Regions from separate parts of the Cellulomonas sp. KU4C genome, predicted to be linked through region 1. Evidence: predicted binding sites of a transcription regulator. Region 1 holds the regulator's gene; the other holds the start of a gene.
The links. Region 1 encodes HspR, which represses chaperone genes until heat shock. Its sites were predicted from a motif close to AAGTTGAGTCNNNNNGACTCAACTT; they were not measured.
Positions count from the first base shown of each region.

Region 2: clpB (ATP-dependent chaperone ClpB) is a predicted target of HspR. The motif match lies at 5,107-5,131, and genes of this name have one in related genera.

Region 1 is NZ_CP200322.1:813,370-821,699, reverse strand. It holds gene AC1VL8_RS03870 (nucleotide exchange factor GrpE) at 1-542, shown strand, start outside; gene AC1VL8_RS03865 (DnaJ C-terminal domain-containing protein) at 649-1,659, shown strand; gene AC1VL8_RS03860 (heat shock protein transcriptional repressor HspR) at 1,721-2,164, shown strand; gene bla (class A beta-lactamase) at 2,166-3,125, shown strand; gene nrdH (glutaredoxin-like protein NrdH) at 3,564-3,809, shown strand; gene nrdI (class Ib ribonucleoside-diphosphate reductase assembly flavoprotein NrdI) at 3,891-4,307, shown strand; gene nrdE (class 1b ribonucleoside-diphosphate reductase subunit alpha) at 4,343-6,448, shown strand; gene nrdF (class 1b ribonucleoside-diphosphate reductase subunit beta) at 6,556-7,530, shown strand; gene AC1VL8_RS03830 (adenylate/guanylate cyclase domain-containing protein) at 7,730-8,330, opposite strand, start outside.
Region 2 is NZ_CP200322.1:524,928-533,257, forward strand. It holds gene AC1VL8_RS02470 (fibronectin type III-like domain-contianing protein) at 1-375, shown strand, start outside; gene AC1VL8_RS02475 (FAD-dependent oxidoreductase) at 532-1,623, shown strand; gene AC1VL8_RS02480 (DedA family protein) at 1,656-2,309, opposite strand; gene clpB (ATP-dependent chaperone ClpB) at 2,407-5,013, opposite strand; partial or broken gene AC1VL8_RS02490 (glycosyltransferase family 2 protein) at 5,729-7,379, shown strand; gene AC1VL8_RS02495 (glycoside hydrolase family 26 protein) at 7,497-8,330, shown strand, end outside.

The DNA.
Region 1 (8,330 bases):
GCGAGTTGCGCGAGCCGACGCCCGAGGAGCAGGTCCTCGCCGAGGCCGAGCAGGCGGCGTCCGCCGCCGAGCAGGCCATCGCCGGCGAGGGCCTGGCCGAGGCGCAGCAGCTGGCGGCCGAGCGGCTCGACGAGCTGCAGCGGCGCAACGCCGACTACTACAACCTCGAGCAGCAGTACTCGGCCTACGTGAAGCGGTCCAAGGCCGAGGCCCTGAACGCCCGCGACCAGGGCGTGGCCGCGGTCGCCGAGGCGCTGATCGGGGTGCTCGACGACATCGAGCTCGCCCGCCAGCACGGCGACCTGGTCGGGCCGTTCGCCTCGATCGCCGAGAAGCTCGAGGCGACCGTCGGCCGGTTCGGCATCGAGCGGTACGGGGCGCCCGGCGAGGCGTTCGACCCGCAGGTGCACGAGGCGCTCATGCACGGGCACTCGGCCGACGTGACCGAGCCGACGGTGCAGCAGGTCCTCCAGCCGGGCTACCGGCTGGGCGACCGCATCGTCCGGCCGGCGCGCGTCGCGGTCGTCGACCCGGAGGCGTGACGAGCAGGATGAGGACCCGCCGGGCGCACGTGCCCGGCGGGTCCGCCCGGTCCGCGGCCGCGCGCCGGCGGACCGGGGACCACCGACCCACACGGAGGGAGGCGCAGTGAGCGGTCAGGACTGGCTGGAGAAGGACTTCTACGCCGTGCTCGGCGTCCCCAAGGACGCCGACGCCGCCGCGATCAAGAAGGCGTACCGCAAGCTCGCCCGCACCATGCACCCGGACCACAACCCCGGGGACGCGGTCGCGGAGGCCAAGTTCAAGGAGGTCGGCGAGGCGTACGCCGTGCTGTCCGACCCCGAGCAGCGCCAGCAGTACGACCAGCTGCGCGCGATGGCCGGCGGGGCGCGGTTCCGCGCCGGGACCGGCGGCGCGGGCGGGGGCGGCGGCGCGAACGGCGGCTTCGAGGACCTGTTCGGCGGCGTGTTCACCGGCGCCGGCGGCGGGGGCAGCCGCGTGCGGTTCCCGCAGGGCGGCGGCGGAGGTGCCGGCGGTGGCGGGTTCGAGGACCTGCTGGGCGGCCTGTTCGGCGGGGGCGGCGGCTTCGGCGGCCAGACCCGCGGCGGGCGGCGCGGCGCGGACCTGTCGGCCGTGACCACGCTGCCGTTCCGGCAGGCCGTCGAGGGGTCGACCGTGGCCCTGGGCGTCGAGGGGCGGACCGTCAAGGCCCGCATCCCCGCGGGCGTCCGCGACGGCCAGAAGATCCGGCTGCGCGGCAAGGGCCGACCCGGCGAGCACGGCGCCCCGGCCGGTGACCTCGAGGTCACCGTGCGGGTCACGCCGCACCCGGTCTTCGGGCTCGACGGCACCAACCTGCGGGTCACGCTGCCGGTCGCGTTCGACGAGGCCGCGCTCGGCGCCGACGTGACGGTGCCGACGCTCGACGGCGGCACGGTCCGCCTGAAGATCCCGGCGGGCACCCCGTCGGGGCGGACGCTGCGCGTCAAGGGCCGCGGCGTCACCACGGCGAGCGGCACCGGCGACCTGCTGGTCACCGTGCAGGTCGTCGTCCCGCAGCGGCTCAGCGCCGCCGCGAAGGAGGCCGTGCAGGCGTTCGGCATCGCGACGTCCGGCGAGGACCCGCGCGCCGACCTGCTGGCGCGCGCCGCGGAGTGAGCCACGACCGGCCGGGTGCGGCGCACGCCACCCCGGCCGGTCCCCGAGCGAGGAGGGTGTGATGGCGTCCGAGGACGCGCAGGTCTACGTGATCTCGGTGGCCGCCGAGCTCGCCGGCATGCACCCCCAGACCCTGCGGCAGTACGACCGGCTCGGGCTCGTCCAGCCCGGCCGCACCCGGGGTCGCGGCCGCCGCTACTCGCTGCGCGACATCGCGACCCTGCGCGAGGTGCAGCGGCTCTCCCAGGAGGAGGGCGTCAACCTCGCCGGGATCAAGCGGATCCTCGAGCTCGAGAACGAGGTCGACCGGCTCCGCAAGCAGGTCGAGTACCTGCGGGCGTTCGCCGAGCCCGGCCGGCGCGTGTTCACCGCGCACCCGTCCGGGGACGTCGTCGCGATGGGACCGATGGGCCGCAGCCAGCGCCGGCGTGGCGAGGCGCCCGTGGACCCGCGCGCCGTCGGAGCGCCGGGGGCCATCGTGCTGTGGCGCCCGGCGGGGCGGTGACGTGACCCGCGGTCTGCGTGCCGTCGCGGGGGCCGTGGGCGTCGCCCTGCTGCTCGTGGCGTGCGGCGCCCCCGCGGACCCGCCTCCCGCGGACCCGACCGCCCCCGCGCCGTCGACCTCCGCGCCCGCCGACCCGCCCCCGACCCCCACGTCCGCGGACCGCACCGCGTCGGTGGTGGACGCGCTGGTCGCCCTCGAGCGGTCGTCCGGCGCCCGCGTCGGCGTCTACGCGGTCGACACCGCGACCGGCGACGTCGTGGCCTACCGGGCCGACGAGCGGTTCGGGTACGCCTCGACGCTCAAGGCGCTCGCGGTGGGGGAGCTCCTGCGAGGGCAGCCGGCCGCGGCGCTCGACGAGGAGCTGCCGCTCGCGCCGGAGGACGTCGCCGACGCGGGCTACGCCCCGGTGACCGGCGGGCGGGTCGGGGAGCGGCTGACCGTGCGCGAGCTCGGCGCGGCCGCGGTGTCCGAGAGCGACAACGGCGCGCTGAACGTGCTGCTGCGCCGGCTCGGCGGCCCGGAGGCGCTGCAGGCCGCGCTGGTCGCGGCGGGCGACACGACGACGCTGGTCGACGCGGACGAGCCCGACCTCAACCGGTTCACGCCCGGCGACCCCGCCCGCACCAGCACCCCGCTCGCGCTCGGCGAGGGCCTCCGGCGGTACGCGCTGGGCGACGCGCTGACCCCGGAGGTCCGGGACGTGTACGTCGGCTGGCTGACCGGGTCGACCACCGGGGACGCGACCATCCGCGCCGGGGCGCCCGCGGGCTGGGTGGTCGGCGGCAAGACCGGGTCCGCCGGCCGGTACGGGTCCCGCAACGACGTCGCCGTGCTCTGGCCGCCGGACCGCGACCCGGTGGTGCTCGCGGTGCTGACCGACCGGCCGGAGCCCGACGCCGAGCCGGACGACGCCGTGCTCGCCGCCGCCGCGTCCGTGGTGCTGGCGGCGTACGGCGGCTGAGCCGCGAGCAGCGCGCGCTGCCACCGGCCGGCCCGTCCGCGGGGTGCGACACGCCGGTGCGCCGCGACACGCCGGGACCTCCGGGGGTCGTCGCCTGGGACGTGCGTCACCCCCGGACGGCGGTCCGCCGGTCGTCCACATGTGGGTCCGGGTGTGGGCGGGTCTGGGGATATCTGTGGACGACCGTGCAGGCCCGGCGCGTGGCCAGCGGGAGGGCCGCGTGTCGGTGGTCGGTCGTAGCCTGTGGATGAACCCGGACACCGGGAGTTCTGCACAGGCTGTGGACGAACGACACGCGTGTAACACCAGTCCTAGTGGTCCGTTGCGGGACGCACCACTAGGTGTAGTGTTCCAACTCGCTGCTCGACGCGGGGACCGGACCACCGGGAGACCCGCCCGGAGCGGCCCCAGAACAGCATTCAGACCGGGGAGACCACGATGACCATCACCGTCTACAGCAAGCCGTCGTGCGTCCAGTGCAACGCGACCTACCGCGCGCTGGACAAGGCCGGCCTGCAGTACGAGGTCGTCGACATCACCGAGGACGCCGACGCCCGTGACTACGTCATGTCGCTCGGCCACCTGCAGGCGCCGGTCGTCGTGGCCGACGGCCAGCACTGGTCCGGCTACCGCCCCGACCAGATCAAGGCGATCGCCGACCGCGCCGCGGTCTCCGTCGCCTGAACCGACCGCACGCCGCCCGATGACCCGGGCGGCCCGGTCGCACGGCAGCACGATCGAACGCAGGCGCGGGGGAGGGCGAGCATGAGCTCCCTGGTCTACTTCTCCAGCGTCTCCGAGAACACCCGCCGGTTCGTCGACAAGCTCGACATCGACGCCACGCGGATCCCGCTCCGACCCTCGGAGCCGTTCCTGCGCGTGCAGGACCCCTATGTGCTGGTGGTCCCCACGTACGGCGGCGGCAACGAGGGCGGGGCGGTCCCGCGGCAGGTCGTCAAGTTCCTCAACGACCCGGCCAACCGCTCCCTGATCCGCGGCGTGATCGCGGCGGGGAACACCAACTTCGGCGCGCACTACTGCATGGCCGGAGACATCATCGCGGCGAAGTGCCAGGTCCCGTACCTGTACGCCTTCGAGCTCATGGGAACGACCGAGGACGTGTCACGCGTCCGAGACGGATGGGGACGGTTTTGGCAGCGACACTCACAGATGACGGCGTGACGGACGCGACCGAGGTCATCACCCTCACGCCCGAGATGGACTACCACTCGCTCAACGCGATGCTGAACCTCTACGGCCGCGACGGCGAGATCCAGTTCGACAAGGACCGGGAGGCGGCGCGGCAGTACTTCCTGCAGCACGTCAACCAGAACACCGTCTTCTTCCACGACCTCGAGGAGAAGCTGGACTACCTGGTCGAGCACAAGTACTACGAGCCCGAGGTGCTCGCGCAGTACGACCGCGCGTTCATCAAGAGCCTGTTCAAGCACGCCTACTCGAAGAAGTTCCGGTTCCAGACCTTCCTCGGCGCCTTCAAGTACTACACCTCGTACACGCTGAAGACGTTCGACGGCAAGCGGTACCTGGAGCGCTTCGAGGACCGCGTCGCGATGGTGTCGCTCGCGCTCGCCGAGGGCGACGAGACGTTCGCCCTCCAGCTCGTCGACGAGATCGTCTCCGGCCGCTTCCAGCCGGCGACCCCGACGTTCCTCAACCTCGGCAAGGCGCAGCGCGGCGAGCCCGTGTCCTGCTTCCTGCTGCGCATCGAGGACAACATGGAGTCGATCGCCCGCGGCATCAACTCCGCCCTGCAGCTGTCGAAGCGCGGCGGCGGCGTGGCCCTGCTGCTCTCGAACATCCGCGAGCACGGCGCCCCGATCAAGCACATCGAGAACCAGTCGTCCGGCGTCATCCCCGTGATGAAGCTCCTCGAGGACTCCTTCTCCTACGCGAACCAGCTCGGCGCGCGCCAGGGCGCGGGTGCGGTCTACCTGCACGCGCACCACCCCGACATCATGCGGTTCCTCGACACCAAGCGGGAGAACGCGGACGAGAAGATCCGCATCAAGACCCTGTCGCTGGGCGTCGTGATCCCGGACATCACGTTCGAGCTCGCCAAGAACAACGAGGACATGTACCTGTTCTCGCCGTACGACGTCGAGCGCGTCTACGGCAAGCCGTTCGCCGACGTGAACGTGTCCGAGAACTACCGCGCGATGGTCGACAACGGGCAGATCCGCAAGCAGAAGATCAAGGCCCGCGACTTCTTCCAGACGCTCGCCGAGCTGCAGTTCGAGTCCGGCTACCCGTACATCCTGTTCGAGGACACGGCCAACAAGGCCAACCCGATCAAGGGCAAGATCACGCACTCCAACCTGTGCTCGGAGATCCTGCAGGTCTCGACGCCCTCGACCTTCAACGAGGACCTGTCGTACGACCACGTCGGCCGTGACATCTCCTGCAACCTCGGTTCGATGAACATCGCCCTGGCGATGGACTCCCCGGACTTCGGCCGCTCCGTCGAGACCGCGATCCGCGCGCTCACCGCCGTGTCCGACCAGACCGACATCGAGTCGGTCCCGTCGGTCAAGCGGGCGAACCGCGGCGGGCACGCCATCGGCCTCGGGCAGATGAACCTGCACGGGTACCTGGCGCGCGAGCGGATCTTCTACGGGTCCGAGGAGGGCCTGGACTTCACGAACATCTACTTCTACACGGTGGCGTACCACGCCATCCGCGCGTCGAACCTGCTCGCCAAGGAGCGGGGCCAGGCGTTCGCCGGCTTCGAGGACTCGACCTACGCGTCCGGCGCGTACTTCGAGAAGTACGTCACCGGCACCTGGACGCCGAAGACCGCCCGCGTCGCCGAGCTGTTCGCGACCTCCGGCGTGCACATCCCCACGCAGGAGGACTGGAAGGCCCTGGCCGAGTCGGTGCGCGAGCACGGGCTCTACAACCAGAACCTCCAGGCCGTCCCGCCGACGGGCTCGATCTCCTACATCAACAACTCGACGTCGTCGATCCACCCGATCGCGTCGAAGATCGAGATCCGCAAGGAGGGCAAGCTCGGCCGCGTGTACTACCCGGCGCCGTTCATGACGAACGACAACCTGGAGTACTACGACGACGCGTACGAGATCGGCTACGAGAAGATCATCGACACGTACGCCGAGGCCACGCAGCACGTGGACCAGGGCCTGTCGCTGACGCTGTTCTTCAAGGACACCGCCACCACCCGCGACATCAACCGCGCGCAGATCTACGCGTGGCGCAAGGGCATCAAGACGATCTACTACATCCGCCTCCGGCAGATGGCCCTCGAGGGCACCGAGGTCGAGGGCTGCGTGTCCTGCATGCTCTGACGTGACCGGTGCCGGCCGGGCCCCTCCCCCGCGAGGGCCCGGCCGGCGCGTCACCGTGAGGGTGCAGTATCAGCAGCAGACGTGAACGACACCACGATGGAGCAGTGATGGCTGAGAAGCTGAAGTTGGTCGACCGCGTGCAGGCGATCAACTGGAACCGGGTCGAGGACGAGAAGGACGTCGAGGTCTGGGACCGGCTCGTCGGCAACTTCTGGCTGCCCGAGAAGGTCCCGGTGTCCAACGACATCCAGTCCTGGGCGACGCTCTCGGACGTCGAGAAGCAGATGACGACCCGCGTGTTCACGGGCCTGACCCTGCTCGACACCATCCAGGGCACCGTCGGCGCGGTCTCGCTGATCCCCGACGCGATCACCCCCCACGAGGAGGCGGTGTACACCAACATCGCGTTCATGGAGTCGGTGCACGCGAAGTCCTACTCGTCGATCTTCTCGACGCTGATCTCCACCCCCGAGATCGACGAGGCGTTCCGCTGGTCGGAGGAGAACCCGAACCTGCAGCGCAAGGCCGAGATCGTCCTCGACTACTACCGGGGCGACGAGCCGCTCAAGCGCAAGGTCGCCTCGACCATGCTCGAGTCGTTCCTGTTCTACTCGGGCTTCTACGCGCCGATGTACTGGTCCAGCCGCGCCAAGCTCACGAACACGGCCGACCTGATCCGCCTCATCATCCGCGACGAGGCCGTGCACGGGTACTACATCGGCTACAAGTTCCAGAAGGGCCTGGAGAAGCTCACCGAGGCCGAGCGCACCGAGCTCAAGGACTACACGTTCGAGCTGCTCTTCGAGCTCTACGACAACGAGGTCGAGTACACCCAGGACCTCTACGACCCCCTGGGTCTCACCGAGGACGTCAAGAAGTTCCTGCGCTACAACGCCAACAAGGCCCTGATGAACCTGGGCTACGAGGCGCTGTTCCCGCGGGACGAGACCGACGTCAACCCGGCGATCCTCGCCGCGCTGTCGCCGAACGCCGACGAGAACCACGACTTCTTCTCCGGCTCGGGCTCCTCGTACGTCATCGGCAAGGCCGTGAACACCGAGGACGAGGACTGGGACTTCTGAGCCCCGGCCCGGGTACAGCAGCGACACTTGTGTCGTTTGACAGCGAACATTGGAGTTGTGCCAACGAAGGTTGGAACTCCAATGTTCGCTGTCGCCGGCTGTCGACCAGGCGCCCGGTGACCGCCCGCCAGTGGGGTAGCCAGCCGGTCTGGCGTGAACGGGTGACGGTTGGCGCGACCAGAGGTGCTCTCTCCACGCCTCAAGGCAGTGCCTCGAGCCAGTCGCTCATGTCCGTGCGAACCACCGAGCCGGTTCGGTATTGGCCGAGGTCGAAGCTGGACCCCTGCCTGAGCAGTCCCTGGTTGTGCTCGTTGAGGTTCTGGGCGAACGTCTCCCCGACCCAGATCGGGGCCGCCCCCGCGCGTCCGGCCTTGTGTGCGAGGTGCGCAGCCCGGTTGACGACGTCGCCCATGTAGATCACGTCGTTGATCCCGCTACCGGCGTATCCCGCCTGGATCATCAGAGCGCGCCCGTAGTCCAGCCCGATACCGAGTTTCAGCTCGGTGTCGTACCCGTGCTTCTTGAGCTTGTGGTTCAGCAGATTCTTGAGGGTGTTCGCCGTGTATGCGAGGCTGAAAACGTCGTCGATGGCTCGTGTGCTCGGGGTGTTGTAGACCGCCCAGACGCAGTCGCCGACGATGTTGACCTCGCGGACGTACACGTCGCTGTTGAGGACCGCGACCATCTCCGAGATGAACGACCGGTAGAGCTTCGCGAGGGTCGGCCTCTCGTAGTGCCTCGTGAGTCCCGACGAGTCCCGGATGTCGACGAAGAGCGCTGAGCAGTACGCGTAGTACCCG
Region 2 (8,330 bases), 290 kb from region 1:
CTGGCGTTCACGCTGTCCGCCCGCGACCTGTCCTACTGGCACCCGGGCCTGCACCGCTGGGTCGTCGGCGGCGGTCGCACCGTCGTCGAGGTCGGGTCGTCGTCCCGCGACATCCGCGGCACCGTCGAGGTCGCGGTCACCGGCGAGCCCCTGTGGGGCGACCTGACGGGCGACTCCACCGTCGCCGAGTGGCTGGCGCACCCCGTCGGCGCCCGCGTGCTCGGACCCTCGTTCGGCGAGGCCACCGGGCAGCTGGACGCCACGATGCTCGCGATGCTCGGCGACATGCCGATGCGCGTCGTCGCGGGCTTCGGGATGGGCGGGTTCGACGAGGACGGCCTCGCGGCGATGGTCGACGAGGTCGCCGCGGCCTGACCCCCCGCGCACCGGCCGACGGCCCGCCCCGCCCCTGCGGCGAGGCGGGCCGTCGGCACGTCTGGGGCCTGCGTCCCGGGTCGGCCGCGCGCCCGGGTGGCAGGCTGGACGCGTCGGCGCGACCAGCGCGGACGCACGGGCGAGAGGGGTTCTCCGATGGCAGGCAACCGGGTCGTGGTGGTCGGCGGCGGGTACGGCGGGACGCTGGTCGCCGCGCTGCTCGACGACGTCGCCGAGGTGGTGCTGGTCGAGCCGAAGGACGCGTTCGTGCACGCCTCGGCCGCCCTGCGCGCCGCGGTGGACCCCGCGTGGGAGGACCGGGTGTTCTTCGGCTACGGGAACCTGCTCGAGCGCGGGCGCGTCGTGCAGCAGCGCGTCGAGCGCGCCACGTCGGACCGCGTGCAGCTGGCCGGCGGCACGACGCTCGAGGCCGACCACCTGGTGCTCGCCACCGGCACGTCCTACCCGTTCCCGTCCAAGTTCATCGAGTCGGAGACCGCCGTCGCGCGCGCCCGGCTCGCCCGGATGCGCGAGGGCCTCGCCCGCACGGAGCGGGTGCTGGTCGTCGGCGCCGGGGCGGTCGGGCTCGAGCTGGCCGGCGAGCTCCTGGACGCCTACCCGCACCTGCGGGTCACGGCGGTCGACCAGGCCCCGGACGCGCTGACCACGGGCGACTACCTGCCCGAGCTCCGCGCCGCCGTGCACGCGCAGCTCGACGGCCGGGTGGACTTCGTGCTCGGGTCCCGCCTCGGCTACCTCCCGCCGTCGGACGTCGGCACGTACGAGCCGTTCGTCGTCGAGACCGAGGCGGGCGTGCGCGTCGAGGCGCAGATGTGGTTCCGCTGCTACGGCAACGTCCCCGCGAGCGACTACCTCGCGGGGGACCTCGCGTCGACCCGCAACGGCCTCGGCGAGGTGCGCGTCGACGCGCACCTCGCGCTCGTCGGCCACCCGTCGGTGTGGGCGGTCGGGGACATCACCGACGTCCGGGAGTCCAAGCGCGCGTCCGCCGCCCGGGCGCACGCCGAGGTGGTCGCGGCGAACATCCGCGCCCGCATCGAGGGCCGCGCACCCGCGGCGACGTACGCCCCCGCGCCCGAGCGCATCGTGCTGCCGCTGGGCCGCACCGGCGGCGCGAGCCAGCTGATGGCCGACGACGGCACCCGGCACGTCCTGGGCGCCGAGGAGACGAGCCGGATGAAGGGCGCGGACCTCTACTCGACGGCGATGGCGAAGCTCTTCGGCTGACACCCCGGCCCCGGGGTGCGACCTGGCGCGGGTCAGGCGGCGCGGCGGCGGCGGAGGCGGGTCCAGACGAACCGGACCACCACGACCGCGATCGCCGCGTACACCGCGTAGTTGATCCAGTCGGAGTAGCGGCCGACGTCCTCCCACTGCGCGCCCAGGACGTAGCCCGCGACGATCAGGCCCGTGTTCCAGACCGCGCTGCCGAGCGCCGTGTACGCGAGGAACCGGGCCTGCGGCATCCGCTCCAGGCCCGCCGGGACCGACACCAGCGACCGCACGACCGGTACGCAGCGACCGATCAGCACCGCGGCGCCGCCGTGCCGCTCGAACCACGACTCCGCGCGGTCCAGGTCCTCGACCTCCATCAGCGGGATCCGCTCGAGCCAGCGGCGCAGCCGCTCCCGACCGAGCCAGACGCCGAGCCCGTAGAGCAGCCACGCGCCGGCGACCGCGCCGACCGTCGCCGCGACCACCGCCCAGGCGAGCGGCATCTTCCCCTGGCTCGCGACGTATCCCGCGACGGGCAGCACGACCTCGGACGGGATCGGCGGGAACACGTTCTCCAGCGCGACCAGCAGGCCGACGCCCGCGGGCCCGAGCGCCTCGACGACGCTCACCACCCAGCCGGCGAGGCCGGTGAGCTCGGCGGGGTCCTGCGCGGCGGCGAGCACGGTGGTGGCGGTCATCACGCCCGATGGTCGCACCGCGGCACGACGCCCGCAGCACGACGCCCGCCCGGCGACCGGGTCGCACGGGCGGGCGTCGGGGGTGGCCCGGCGCAGGTCAGGCGCGCTCGAGCACCAGCCCGGTGCCGCCGTCGGGGGCGCGCGTGACCCGGACGGTGTCGCCGTCGTGCACCTCGCCGGCCAGGATCAGCCGCGCGAGGCGGTCGCCGATCTCGCGCTGCACGAGCCGGCGCAGCGGGCGGGCGCCGTACGCCGGGTCGAACCCCTCGATCGCCAGCCACTCGCGTGCGGCGGGGTCGACGTCGAGCACGATCCGCCGGTCCCGCAGCCGCCCGGCCAGGGACGCCACCTGCAGGTCGACGATCCGGCTGAGCTCGTCGAGCGACAGCGGGTCGAACAGCACGACGTCGTCGAGCCGGTTGAGGAACTCCGGCTTGAACGCCTCCCGGACGGCGCCCATCACGCCGTCGCGCCGGGCGGCGTCGTCGAGCGTCGGGTCGACGAGGAACTGCGAGCCGAGGTTCGACGTGAGCACCAGGATGACGTTCCGGAAGTCGACCGTGCGCCCCTGGCCGTCGGTGAGCCGCCCGTCGTCCAGCACCTGCAGCAGGATGTCGAACACCTCGGGGTGGGCCTTCTCGACCTCGTCCAGCAGCAGCACGGAGTACGGGCGCCGGCGGACGGCCTCGGTGAGCTGGCCGCCCTCCTCGTAGCCGACGTAGCCCGGGGGCGCCCCGATCAGGCGCGCCACCGAGTGCCGCTCGGCGTACTCGGACATGTCGATCCGCACCATCGCGCGCTCGTCGTCGAACAGGAAGTCCGCGAGCGCCTTCGCGAGCTCGGTCTTGCCGACGCCGGTCGGGCCGAGGAACAGGAACGACCCGGTGGGGCGGTCGGGGTCGGCGACGCCCGCCCGGGAGCGCCGGACGGCGTCGGAGACGGTGGTGACGGCCGTGTGCTGGCCGATCAGCCGCTGCCCGAGCACCTCCTCCATCCGCAGGAGCTTCGCGGTCTCGCCCTCGAGCAGCCGGCCCGCGGGGATGCCGGTCCAGGCGGCGACGACCTCGGCGATCTCGTCGGGCCCGACCTTGTCGGCGATCATCGGGGCCTCGTCGCGCGGGGCGGCGCCGGCCTCGGCGCGCTCGCGCTCCTCGGCGGCGGCGATCTCCTGCTCGACGGCCGGGATCTCCCCGTACTGGATGCGCGCGGCACCGGACAGGTCGCCCTCGCGCAGCAGCCGGTCCGCGGTGGACCGCAGCTCGTCCAGCCGGGCCTTGAGGTCGCCGACGAGGTTGTGCCCGGCCTTCTCCTTCTCCCAGCGGGCGGTGAGCCCGGCGAGCTCCTCGCGGCGGTCGGCGAGGTCGGCGCGCAGCTTCTCCAGCCGGTCGCGGGAGGCCGGGTCGTCCGCCTCCGACAGCACGACCTCCTCCATCTCCAGGCGGGTGACGGCGCGCTGCAGCTGGTCGATCTCGACCGGGGAGGAGTCGAGCTCCATCCGCAGCCGGGACGCGGCCTCGTCGACCAGGTCGATCGCCTTGTCCGGGAGCTGGCGTCCCGGGATGTACCGGTCGGACAGCGCGGCGGCGGCGACGAGCGCGGCGTCGGCGATGGTGACCTTGTGGTGCGCCTCGTACCGCTCCTTGAGGCCGCGCAGGATCGCGACGGTGTCCTCGACGGAGGGCTCGCCGACGAACACCTGCTGGAACCGGCGCTCGAGGGCGGGGTCCTTCTCGATCCGCTCCCGGTACTCGTCCAGGGTGGTGGCGCCGACGAGGCGCAGCTCCCCGCGGGCGAGCATCGGCTTGAGCATGTTGCCGGCGTCCATCGCACCCTCGCCCCCGGCGCCCGCGCCGACGACGGTGTGCAGCTCGTCGATGAAGGTGACGACCTCGCCCTCGGACGAGGTGATCTCCTCCAGGACGGCCTTGAGCCGCTCCTCGAACTCGCCGCGGTACTTCGCGCCCGCGACCATCGCCGCGAGGTCGAGCGAGATGAGGCGCTTGCCGCGCAGGGACTCCGGCACGTCGCCGGCGACGATGCGCTGGGCGAGCCCCTCGACGACGGCCGTCTTGCCGACGCCGGGCTCGCCGATCAGCACCGGGTTGTTCTTGGTGCGGCGGGACAGCACCTGGATGACGCGGCGGATCTCGGCGTCGCGGCCGATCACCGGGTCGAGCCGGCCGTCCCGCGCGCGCTGGGTGAGGTCGACGCCGTACTTCTCGAGCGACTTGTAGGTGCCCTCGGGGTTCGGGCTGGTCACGCGCGACGAACCGCGGACGGACGGCAGCGCGGCGGCGAGCGCGTCCCGGGAGGCGCCCTGGGCGCGCAGCGCGTCGGCGACGCCGGTCTGCCCGGCGGCCAGCCCCAGCAGCAGGTGCTCGGTCGAGACGTAGTCGTCGCCGAGGGTCCGCGCCTCGGACGACGCCGCCTCGATGACCGCGGCGGTCGCGCGGGACGCCGTGGGCTGCGCGACCGACGACCCGCTCGCGGTGGGCAGGCCGACCAGGACGGCGCGGACCGCCCGCCCGAGCGCCGTCCGGTCCGCGCCGACGGCGTCGAGCAGGCCGTTCGCGACCCCGCCCTCCTGGGCGAGCAGCGCGTTCAGCAGGTGGGCCGGCTCCAGCTGCGGGTTCCCGGCGGCCGACGCCTGCTGGATGGCGTCGCCGATGGCCTCCTGCGACTTGGTGGTGAGCTTCGCGTCCAACGTCCCCTCCGTGCGTGCCTCGTGCGTGCGGTCCCGCGGGTGCCCGCGGGGGTGGTCAGGTGCTCTCAGGTTCCGTCCGGTGCAACCCGGCCCAAGTTGAGCCTATTCCGCTCAACTCTGCGTGGCGAGCCCTCGCGCCCGGTGACGCGATGCGCGGGCGCGCGGCGGCGCGGGCGACCCCGCCCCTACCCGAGCCTCCGCCGGACGGCTCGTCATAGCGCACTGTGACTCTGACCCGCGTCATGACTCGTTGTGACCAGGTTCACGTCACCGACACGCGCCCGACGCGCTGCCGCAACACCGGGCACCCGCGCTGAGCAGCGACACCGCTGTCCGGAGATACCTCCGGACATATCCGACTTGCACGACTGTGATCTGGACATTTACGGCAATCCGGACCACGCAGACGTGATCCATCTCACAAAACGTGTCCGATTCGCCCGAAGGGAGTTGCGCTGCGCCAGCCCCGCCCAACACTCTTGGACCACTCCCGCCGGGATCACATCCGGCTCACAGGAAGCCCCCGACCGGACCCTCCATCCGCTCGAACGGGTGACCCTCAGTCAACAGCCGCCCGCCCGCCGAGTCACAACGGACGGACCCTCGAGCAGCCAGCTCGGACGGACACCGCCCACCGCCCCACCCGCGTTGCCCCCTCCTTGCCGCGTCACCGTCGCCGCCGGCTCTTCCGACACGACCCGCGCCGAGGTGAGCGATGTTCATCTTCATCCTGCAGATCCGGCACATGCTCGACGACCACGCCGAGCTGTACCTCTTCACCGTCTTCTCCGGGCTCGTCTGGGCCCTGTGGATCCTCAAGGTCGTCCTGTCGCGGCGGTACCGCCCCTGGGTCGCCGAGCACCACGAGACCACCAGCGTCATCGTCCCCGTCGTCGACGAGCCGCTCGACCTGTTCCGCGACGTGCTCACCCGGGTCACCGAGCAGCACCCCGACGAGGTCATCGTCGTCATCAACGGCGCCCGCAACCCCGACCTCGAGGCGGTGTGCGACGAGTTCGCGCCGCTGGTCCGCTGGGTGCACACCCCGATCCCCGGCAAGCGGAACGCGGTGAAGATCGGCACCGAGCTTCTCGAAGTACGACGTCACCGTGCTGCTCGACTCCGACACGGTGTGGACGCCGGGCACGCTCTCGGAGCTCATCAAGCCGTTCAAGGACTCGAACGTCGGCGGCGTCACCACCCGCCAGCGCATCCTCGAGCCCTCGCGCTCCTGGATCACCCGCTGGGCGGACTGGCTGGAGAACTCGCGCTCGCTCTACTCGATGCCCGCGCAGTCCGTCCTCGGCCAGGTGGGCTGCCTCCCCGGGCGCACCATCGCCTTCCGGCGGCACATCCTCATCGACGTCATGCACGACTTCATGACCCAGCGGTTCATGGGCGTGTTCCTCGAGGTCTCCGACGACCGGACGCTGACCAACCTCACCCTCAAGCAGGGGTACCGGACGGTCTACCAGCACACCAGCCTGGTCTACACGGACGCCCCGCTGCAGGTGAAGAAGCTGTTCAAGCAGCAGCTCCGCTGGGCGCGCGGCTCGCAGTACAACACCCTGCGGATGCTGCCCTGGATGCTCGGCCACGCCCCGGTGCTGTCGATCTTCTTCCTGGCCGACATCATCCTGCCGTTCCTGCTGGTCGGGACGATCGCCGGCTGGGTCTACCGGTCCGTCACCGGCACCGGCGTCAACCTCTACGAGGCGATGCTCGAGACCTACGGGGCCCAGGCCGGCTGGTTCTGGGTGATCGCGCTCATGGTCGTGTCGTCCGTGCTCTCGATGGCGATCCGGCAGATCCGGCACCTGCAGGAGGTCCCCAGCGACTTCTTCCGGCTGCCGATCTTCATCATCGTCTCGACGTTCTTCCTGATGCCGGTCCGCCTGCTCGGGTTCCTCCGCATGGCGCACGCCTCCGGCTGGGGCACCCGCGCCGGTGCCTACGCCGGCGGTGACCCGGGCCAGAGCGACGACGCCGAGTCGGCCTCGCTCGAGGCCGAGCTCGACCTGATGTCCCGCCCGGCGCCCGTCGACGTCGTCGACCGCGACGCGCGCTCCGGCGGGTTCCCGACGCAGCGCGACCACGCGGCGGACGACGGCGGCGACCACGGCACCCCGGTGCCCGTCGGCGCCCCGGCCCTGCACGCCGAGGCCGGGACGTCCCCGGCCGCCGGACCCGCGTGGCACGCCACCACCGCCGCGCAGCCCGGCACCGCCCCCGCGGCCGAGGCGTCCCGGCGGCAGGCCCGCGCCGCCGCCCCCGCACCCGCCCGCCGACGGCTCAACCCGCTCGCCGCCATCCCCTACGGGATCGCCGTGATCCTGTTCGCCCTGGAGGCCCTGCTCTATGTCTGACGCCCAGCACCCCCACGGCAAGGCCTGGTGGGCCCCGACGATGGGCCGGATGACCGTCCGCGCCCGCATCGCCACGGCCACCATCGCCATCGCCCTGCTCGCCATCACGCTCGTCGTGTGGAACACGCCCGCCGTGTCCTCGATCGTCAACGCCCAGGCCGACGAGCCCACCGCCGCGGAGCTCGCTCCCGGGCCCGCAACGCCGAGCTCGAGGCGCAGCTCGAGACCAGCCGCTCCCAGGCCGACGCGCTGCGCGACGTCCTGTCCGACGAGCAGGCCGCCCGCAAGAAGGGCGAGGAGGCGCGCGCCGCCGCCCAGGCCCAGCGCGACGCCGAGGCCGCCCAGCAGGCGCAGGCCGGCTCCGGCTCCTCGCAGTCCTCGGGCCGGTCCTCGGCCAGGAAGAGCACGAGCTCGTCCGGCAAGGGCACCAGCGGCGCCAAGGCGCCCACCACCGGTGCCGGCGCGGCGAACCCGAGCAACCCCCGACCCGAGAACCCGACGACCCCCGCCGAGCCGGTCGCCCCCACGGCGCCGTCCAAGGCGGAGCTGCTGGACCCGAGCCAGCGCTACTTCGGGATGTACACCGAGCAGGCGCCGTTCAACTGGGCCACGTTCGACGACGCCGCCCAGGACGTCGGCCGGCAGCAGAGCCTGGTCGGCTACTTCGGCGGCTGGGACGAGCCCTACCGCGCGAACGCCGTGACCCGGGCCTGGCAGCGCGACATGCTGCCGATGCTCACCTGGGAGTCCCGCCCGATCGCGTCCAAGAACGACGTCGTCGACGAGCCGGCGTACAGCCTGCCGAAGATCATCGCGGGCGACTTCGACGCCTACCTCACGCAGTACGCCCAGGACATCGCGACCACCGGCCTGCCGCTCGCGATCCGCCTCGACCACGAGATGAACGGCGTCTGGTACCCCTGGGCCGAGCAGACGTCGTCCGGCGCCCCG